DNA from 2 places in the Paraburkholderia sp. 35.1 genome. Region 1 is predicted to be linked to the other one. Evidence: riboswitches for the same ligand, from Rfam matches in the RefSeq annotation. Region 1 holds a riboswitch; the other holds the start of a gene.
The links. A riboswitch is a leader RNA that binds a small molecule or an ion and turns the genes downstream of it on or off. The one in region 1 is predicted to bind cobalamin.
Positions count from the first base shown of each region.

Region 1 (4,338 bases):
CGGTGGAGCGCAGCCCCGCCTCGCGCAGGCGCGATGGCCAGTCGGTAGGAGCGTGTGGTGGATGTTTGCGCGGAGAGTGGCGGGTAGGCATGGATGACCGTGGATGCAACTGTCCAATGATGGAATGATACATCGTCCCGCGCGGGCAAGGCCACGCGTGTCGTATGGTCGTCGTCATGGACCTGGCGGCATGCCCTGGTCGAACAGCGGTTGCAGGCCATCCTCCGCAGCGATGGCCATCGGACGCCCGACTGCCGTCTGCCGGCCGCCTGCCGAGCGCTCGAGCCGGTACAACGCGCCGAAGGCGAAGGACGGCGGTTGCATTCCGGCACCGAACACAGCCTCGCCACCGCGTCGCACGCTGTCCGCGAGCCATGACATCAGGCGCAGGTGATAGGGGTTGCGGGCAATTTCACCATGGTGACAGGTCAACGCCTCGATCATGGTCGCGACGATCGAGCTGTCGAGTTCGACGAGCGTGTTGGGCTGCTCAAGCGTGCCCCAGAATTCTGTCTGCGCAAGCCAGACGGCGTGGGTATGGTGCTGCAGGGCGTCACATACGAGCCAGTGGACACCGATGTGCGTCGCAGAGCCATCACGCTCGTGCGGGCAGAAGACGATGCGCGGCCGATAGTCGTCGAACAGCGCGGCGAGGCGGTCGACGTCACGGGCCCAGCCTGCCGGGTCGGCGCGGCGACGCGCTGGCGTGACCGGCTGGCGACCATCGAAGGCTGGATCGAGCAGCGCAAAATCAAGCCGGGTACAGCCATGACACAGCTCGTTCCATCGTTCACTGCGGCGGCATGGAGGTACACGCGCAGGATCCCCTGGCGGTCGTAGTCTTCAACCGCCTCGCAGTTCGGTGCGCAACGATGATTGATCCAGCGGGCGGCGTTCCCGCCGGTGCCCGCATCAATGCAGTAGCGGCCGTCACCCAGCGCAAACAGAAAGGTGTGGAACGGGTCTTCGGCGTTGACGGGATGCTGGCGTCGTGCTGCGGGGTGGGTAATGCGCGCCCCCCTGTATTCGATGATGCGCATGCCGCGCGGCATGTCGGCAACGGCAAAGACACCCTTGCCATGGATGGGACTGCGTCGGATCTGGATCAGGCGGGGCATGAATGCAGGAATGTATGCGGTGAAGCAGACTCAAGTATAGCGTTCCCTTTTCTAATTATCGCAACTGTGTTGCGTTTACGATGCGGGTTAGATATCGTTCTGCCGAAATCGCGGGCGATCCGACCGCTGGCGCGATGACCCGGACGTGAAGCGGGCAGCCTGCACGGGCAGGCATGCGCTAGCCAGGCCGCGGCGCGGGGGAATTGAGTGTGCGATCGATTAGAATTGCGCACGCAAAGCCCGGAAGCTGGTGCAAATCCAGCGCGGTCGCGCCACTGTGACCGGTTTCCTGAAACCGGGAGTCAGACCTGGGCCTTGTCTTCCTTCACCTGTCATGGGGCGCGAAACCCCAGGAGAACCGCCATGACCTGCATCGTCAGTGTCCACCGGGCATCGGCTGCCCGTTGCTTCCTCTTTTTCTCCCGTCGTTTGTGTTGACCCGGTAAGTGTCGCCGGTCAGCACGGCATGCCTGGTTCGTGTTTCCGGCAATCGTGCGGTGTTTCACTGCGTCGATGACATGGTGGATAGGCACGTGTGTCGAGCGCATAAAAAACAGGCGCACCGCATACGGTAGCGCCAGAGAAAAAAGAAAAGAGAGCAGGACAATGAAGAAAATCTCGATCCTTTCGCCGTCGCGAACGCAGCGACGCCGCAGCCGTCAGCTCACAGCAGGGATGCTCGGCTGCGCGTGGCTGATCGGCTCGTCGTCCGCGTTTGCTGATGACGGCAGCGGCCCGGCGGCAGACAGCACGCAATCTGCGCAGGAGCCGGCACAGACGCTGCCGGCTGTTAAGGTCCAGGCATCGGGCCATACGGATACACCGGACCTGAGCACGCCGATCCGTACCGGCAGCCGGCTTGGACTGTCGAGCCTCGATACGCCGGCGAGCGTCGAGACGCTCACCGGTGAGCAGATTCAGGTGCGCGGCGACACCACGGTCAACGAGGCCATTACGCGTGCGGCCGGATTTGCCACCGACGCGGCACCCGGCAATGGCGGCACGTCGGTCTCGGTGCGCGGCTTCAGCGGGCCGGAGTCGATCACGACGCTCTATGACGGCACGCGCATGTATCCTGGCGCAGGCACGGTGACCTTTCCGTTCGATACGTGGTCGGTCGACCGGATCGAGGTGCTGCGCGGTCCGGCGTCGGTGCTCTACGGTGAGGGTGGCATCGGCGGCGTGATCAACGTCGTGCCGAAGGCGCCGCAGCGCGACTACGCGACCACGGTCCAGATCGGCGCGGGCGCCTATGGCGAGAAGCGCGTGGCGCTCGATACGACGGGCGCGCTCGGGCCCATGCTGTCATACCGCTTTTACGTGAGCGATGACCGCTCGAACGGCTGGGTACCGCGCGGCGATTCGCATACCACGGCGCTCGGCGGCGCATTGCGGCTCGACGTCGATCCGACCTTGTCATTCACACTCGACTACGACTACGGCCGCCAGAAGCCGGCGCGCTATTTCGGGATTCCGGTGCTCGACGGTGCGCTCAATCCGGCGTTCCGCTACCAGAACTACAACGTCGCCGATTCCGCGATCTCCTATTACGACCAGTGGACGCGGCTGAACGCGAAGTGGCACGCCATGCCTGGCATCACGGTGCGCAACCAGCTCTATTATTTGCTGACCAACCGCCACTGGCACGATAGCGAGAGCTACGCCCTGCAGCCGGATGGCGATGTGTTGCGCAGCGATTACATCGAGATCCTCCATCATCAGCGGCAGATCGGCGACCAGCTCGACACGACGATCGACGGGCGTGCATGGGGCCATCAGAACCGGCTGGTCGTCGGCGCGGACTTCAATGTGATCTCGTTTGTCGATACAAGCAATTCACCATACGGCGGCTCGTCGATCGTGCCGGCATTCGGTTTCGATCCGGGCGTGTTCGACAGTCCCGATTCGACCGTGCCCGCGTTTCGCACCGTCACGCATCAGGCGTCCCTTTTTGCAGAGGACCGGTTCGAGCTGACCGAGCGGCTCGCGTGGGTGAGTGGCCTGCGTTACGACCATATCGACTTGCATCGCGACACGTTCGCGACTGCCACGACTGCGGCGTCGTCGTTCGACAGGACGTTCGCCCATACAGGATGGCGCACGGGCCTTGTGTTCTCGCTCACGCCGACACTGTCCGTGTACGGTCAGTACACGACCGGCACCGACGGCGTCAGTTCGCTGATTACGCTGTCGCAATCGAACAGTCAGTTCACGCTGTCGACCGGTCAGCAGTGGGAGGCGGGTGTCAAGCAGGAAGTGCTCGGCGGCCGCGGATCGTGGACCTTCGCGGTGTACCAGATCGTGAAGCGTAACCTCGTGAGCACCGATCCGCTGAACCCGGACCTGAGCGAGCAGGTCGGCCGGCAGTCGTCGCGCGGCGTCGAATGGTCGGGCGCGCTGCGGCTGGGCGGCGGCTGGTCGGTCGAGGCGAACGCGGCGCTGCTGCGCGCGCGGTACGACGATTTCGACGAGGCGGTCGATGGCCAGAGCGTGTCGCGCGCGGGCAACGTGCCCTACAACATCCCCGAGCAGACCGCGAACGTGTGGCTCGACTGGGCGTTCGCGCCTGGCTGGCGCGCGGGAGCCGGGGTGCAGTATGTCGGACGGCGCTTCGGCGACAACGCGAACAGCGTGTCGATTCCGTCGTACACACTGGTCGATGCGTCCGCGTCGTGGCGCGCAACGCGCAACCTGACGCTCGCGCTCTATCTGCGCAACCTGACCAACCGGACCTATGCGGTCTCCACGCAGAACGACGGCACCGAATGGCTGCTCGGCGCGCCGCGCTCGGGGTGGGTCACCGCGACGATGACTTTCTAGCCTCATTGATCGGCAAAGCCATGACCTCACTGCATATCGAAGAGCTAGGCTGGTCGCCGCCGTCGCGGGACGCGAGACGCCCGGACGACGGCGAGAGCCTGTTGCGGCGGATCGTGCTCGAAGTGCAGCCGGGCGAATTCGTCGGCCTGATCGGACCCAACGGCAGCGGCAAGACGAGCCTGCTGCGGTGTGCGTTCCGTTACGCAAGGCCGCACAGCGGCGCCGTCAGGCTGGACGGCGACGACGTCTGGGTCAAGTCCGGGCGCTGGGCGGCGCAACGCATCGCGGTGGTACAGCAGGACCCGCCCGACGACTTCGGCCTGACGGTGGAAGAGGTCGTCGCGATGGGCCGTACGCCGCACAAGGGGCTGCTCGACGGCGACACCGCCGTGGACACCGC
Region 1 covers NZ_JBNDMJ010000003.1:3,523,884-3,528,221, forward strand. The annotation lists gene OKW27_RS36465 (Fur family transcriptional regulator) at 1-133, opposite strand, end outside; gene OKW27_RS36470 (hypothetical protein) at 175-444, opposite strand; gene OKW27_RS36475 (hypothetical protein) at 418-840, shown strand; partial or broken gene OKW27_RS36480 (SET domain-containing protein) at 888-1,118, opposite strand; cobalamin riboswitch at 1,307-1,450, shown strand; gene OKW27_RS36485 (TonB-dependent receptor) at 1,725-3,938, shown strand; gene OKW27_RS36490 (ABC transporter ATP-binding protein) at 3,959-4,338, shown strand, end outside.

Region 2 (4,338 bases), 820 kb from region 1:
CAGGCGGTTGCCTTTGGCGAGCACGCGCATGTCCTGCAATTCGGCATGCTCGCGCAGCGCGGCAAGCGGAATCAGCCCGATTTTCTTCTTGAACACGACGTCGACGAGCATCCAGCGCGGCGTTTCCGGCGACGATTTCGCGTCGTAGTACGGACTCTTTTTATCGAACTGCGTAGGGTCCGGATACGCGCTCGACGAGACCTCCGCGATGCCCGCGATGCCGGGCTCCGGACAGCTCGAATGATAGAAGAGCACGCCGTCGCCGACCTGCATCACGTCGCGCATGAAGTTGCGCGCCTGATAGTTGCGTACGCCGGTCCACGGCAAGGTGCGATGAGGTGCGTTGGCGAGGTCGTCGATGCTTGCTTCGTCCGGTTCGGACTTCATCAGCCAGTAGCGCATGAATCGGAGTGAGCGTGTGAGATTGAACGAAGCGCAACAACAGCAGGCGCGTACGGAAAAGCCCCTGAAAAAGGCGCTCAAACGAAAAAACGACGACCAAAGAAAAACGGCATCGAACCGAAGTCCGATGCCGTTCCAGATAAGGTCCCCGCCTTAGCCGCTAGGCCGGCATCCTGAACCGAGGGTTCAGAATTGGTCGCAGTTAGCAACACTTCGGGTACATCAGACTGAGTGACGCGCACACCCGTGCTACAAATTTCCGCAACCGTGCACATGGCATTGGTTCAAGGAATGTATGACCTTGGCGAACCAGGCAGGGAAGCTAAACCGATGAAGCTACAACCCAAACCGTTCAACACGTGACCGATTCGAAACCGGCCCACTACTGCTTACTGCAAGCTGTACTGCTCGATCACAGTACCTAGCTGTTCGTTCATTTGCTGCATTGTACGCCGGATTTCTTCAGCGGGAAATGCTTCTCCGTGTCGCACGCTGCTTTGCAGCTTAAGCAGTTCCGATGCCAGCGACAGCGCAGCCATCACCGCGATGCGATCGGTGCCGCGCACGTTGCTGCCGCTGCGGATTTTCTTCATCTCGGCGTCGACGCGCGCGACCGCCTCGAGCAGCGCGCCTTCCGTTTCCGGCGAGCAGGCGAGACGATAGGGTACTTCGAGAATCGATACTTCGATCTGCTTGGTGGTCATGCGCTTTCTCCGTGTCGGCTCACGTCGCTTTCCGCTTCCTCGTGTCCGGGCTGGGCGGACTCGAGCAGATCGAGCTGGTTATCCGGTTCGCTGCTCGCGCGTGCGCGCGGCAATTTTTCGAGAATGGCATTCAGGCGCACCTGAGCGTCGTCGATCTTGGCGGACAGCGCGTCGCGTTCCGCCTGCAGTGCGTCGCGCTCTTCGCGCAATTGCGCGAGTTCCGCATGCGTGGCTTGCACTTCGGCACGCGTTTGCGCGAGCTGCTCTTCGAGCGCGAGCCGCGCTTCGTTGTGGCGCTGGCTGATCGCAATCAGCTTGCCGATGTTCTGGGAGAGTGATTCGAGTTCGGTGAGCATGTGCTGCGTCCTCTAAAGACATCGCATTTTAGCGCGGAATATTACAGGTTCCGACAATTGTCTCGTTTCGAGACGTAACAGCATCGCTACGTGCAGGTTCGTTGCGTGTCGTGTCGTCGACCATAAGGTAAAAAACCGGTAATCCATCGGACAATAACCTGCATTCAACAGAACCGATTGCGCTCCGGTTGACCTTTCTTGACGCCCCGCGAGGCCGCTCGTAAACTTCCCGCACTCTGGTGCCCGCGCGCGCTTCTCGGCGCGCGCAGTTAAACGGGAAGCAGGACGCGCGCGGTGCCAAAACCGGATGCGCGAACCTGCGCTGCCCCCGCAACGGTAAGCGACCGCATGTGATGTGCTCATGCAGGTCGGTCCTGGTCGCAAGGTTGGAAGTTCAACGTGCGAGTGTGCCACTGCGCGTCACGCGTGGGAAGGCGGGATCGATGTGTCGTAGCCCGGATACCGGCCAGAAAAGAGGGACGTCCCCCGCGAAAACGTTGAACAAGGGGACGCCTCGTGACGCGTCGGCCTGCGGGGAAGCAGGCCGCGCACGCTATCCACAGGAATGTCATCCCATGCTGTCCCCCATCGCCCGCGCAACGCTGCTCGCGTTCGCGAGCCTGCCGCTCGTCGTGCATGCGCAAAGCGCCGAGCCTGCATCCGCGTCCGCGACGCCGTATTCGTCTTCATCGTCCGCCACGGATGCTACCGCCGCAAACGCTGCAATCGCTGCCAATGCCGCCTCCGCCGATGCATCGGGCAACGTGCTGTCGCCGATCGTCGTGACCGCGCAACGCGGACCGCAAGCGTTGCGTGATGCGATTCCGCAGACCACGCAGTTCGATCAGCAAGACATCGCCGACACGACCGCGACCGATCTGCCCGGCCTGTTGCAACTCGCGCCAGGCGCGCAAATCTCGCGCACGGGTGGCCCCGGTTCGACCGCGAGCCTCTTTCTGCGCGGCGCATCGTCAACGCAATCGCTGCTGCTGATCGACGGCGTGCGCGTCGATTCGGTGAGTCTCGGCTCAGCTCAACTCGCACAGATTCCGCTCGATCAGGTCGATCACGTCGAAGTGGTGAACGGCAACGTGTCGGCGTTGTATGGCTCGGGCGCGATCGGTGGCGTCGTGCAGGTGTTCACGAAAGACGGCGGCGATCATCCGCCGCGTTTCAATTTTTCGGTCGGCTACGGCAGCTATCGCACGCAGACGCAAACAGCCGGCGTGAACGGCGCGCTCGATCAGGACGGCCGCACGACTTTCAATATTTCGCTCGCGCGCACGAAGGACGACGGCTTTTCGTCGCTCGATCCGCTCGAGGCGCCGAACGCGAATCCGAACGCAAACGGCAATCTGAACGAGAGCATCAGCGCGTCGCTGCGTCACAAGTTCACCGACAGGTGGGACGCGGGCGTCAGCTACTTCCAGTCGAACAACGACAACAGCTACGACAATGCGTACGGCGAGCCCACCGATCTGAACAATCTCTATAGCAAGGTGCGTCAGGTGTCGGTATTCGCGAACGGCAAGCTGACCGACTGGTGGACCACCCACGTCACGCTCGCCGAGGGCGACGACCGCAGCGTGTCGAACACCAATGGCATCTACAACGGCCGCTTCGATACCGACAATCGCCAGTACACGTGGCAGAACGATTTCGCGCTCGCCGCGAACCAGAAGCTGCAACTCGGCTACGAGCATCTCGACCAGACGCTCGACTCCGACACGTTCGCCGCGCCCGACCGTCGCGTCGATTCGGTCTTCGCGGGCTACAGCGCGCGCTTCGGCCGCAACCAGATTCAGGCCAACGTGCGACGCGACCAGTACTCCGATTTCGGTGGGGCGAACAGTTACTATCTCGGCTACGGATTCGACATCACGTCGCGCTGGAAGGTAACCGCAAGCTATTCGGATGCGTTCCGCGCGCCGAGCTTCGACGATCTGTACTATCCGATCAGCGGCAACCCGTCGATCCAACCCGAGCGCAGTCATTCGGTCGAAGCCGGTTTGCAGTACGCGACCGATGCGCTCGGCGTGATGCGACTGAACGCATTCCAGACGCGCTATACGAATCTGATCGACTACGTGCAGACGATCCCCGGCATCTACCTCGCGGAGAACGTCGGCCGTGCGAAGGTGCAGGGACTCGAGGGATCGTGGAGCGGTCATGTCGGCAAGACCGACGTGCGCGCAACGGTGACGCTGCAGAACCCGGTCGATCTCGACAACGGTACCGACCTCGTGCGGCGCGCGCGTCGGTTCGGGTCGTTCGCGGTGAACCGCAGCATCGGTGGCTGGCGGGTTGGCGGCGAGTGGATCGTCAGCGGTCCGCGCACCGATAGCACCGGCAACCTCGGCGGTTATGGCATCGTGAATCTGTCGGCGCGCTACAACGTCACCAAAGCTTGGTACGTCAGTGCGCAAATCGACAATCTGTTCAACAAGGATTATGAAACGGCCTACTCGTATAACTCGCCGCGACGCGGTGCGTATCTCACGCTCGGCTGGCAGCAGCAGTGACGCGCGCGCCGGGGTGGCCGCATGCGTGAGCGCACGCGGATGAGTCGCGCGTCCGCTTCGCTGCGTGCCGCGATGGCGACGCCGCGCCCGATGAACGCGAAACGCGCGGCCGCGATCTGGCTCGGCCTCGCGTTCGCCGCCATCGCGGTGCTCGGCGCCTCGCTGGTGCTTGGCAGCGTGCCGCTCGCGCCGTCGCGCGTGCTTGCGGCGCTCGTGCCGACGCACACGTTCGGCGGCACGGGCAGCGACGATCTCGCCGGCGAAATCGTGCGTACGTTGCGTTTGCCGCGCGCGCTCGCGGGCTTCGCGTGCGGCGCGTTGCTCGCGCTCGCCGGCGCGCTGCTGCAGGTGCTG
Region 2 covers NZ_JBNDMJ010000003.1:2,706,975-2,711,312, forward strand. The annotation lists gene OKW27_RS32645 (EVE domain-containing protein) at 1-402, opposite strand, end outside; RNA gene ssrS (6S RNA) at 544-725, opposite strand; gene OKW27_RS32655 (cell division protein ZapA) at 792-1,106, opposite strand; gene OKW27_RS32660 (ATPase) at 1,103-1,462, opposite strand; cobalamin riboswitch at 1,683-1,947, shown strand; gene OKW27_RS32665 (TonB-dependent receptor domain-containing protein) at 2,038-3,984, shown strand; gene OKW27_RS32670 (FecCD family ABC transporter permease) at 4,024-4,338, shown strand, end outside.
Region 2: another riboswitch for cobalamin. It lies ahead of OKW27_RS32665 (TonB-dependent receptor domain-containing protein); the one in region 1 lies ahead of OKW27_RS36485 (TonB-dependent receptor).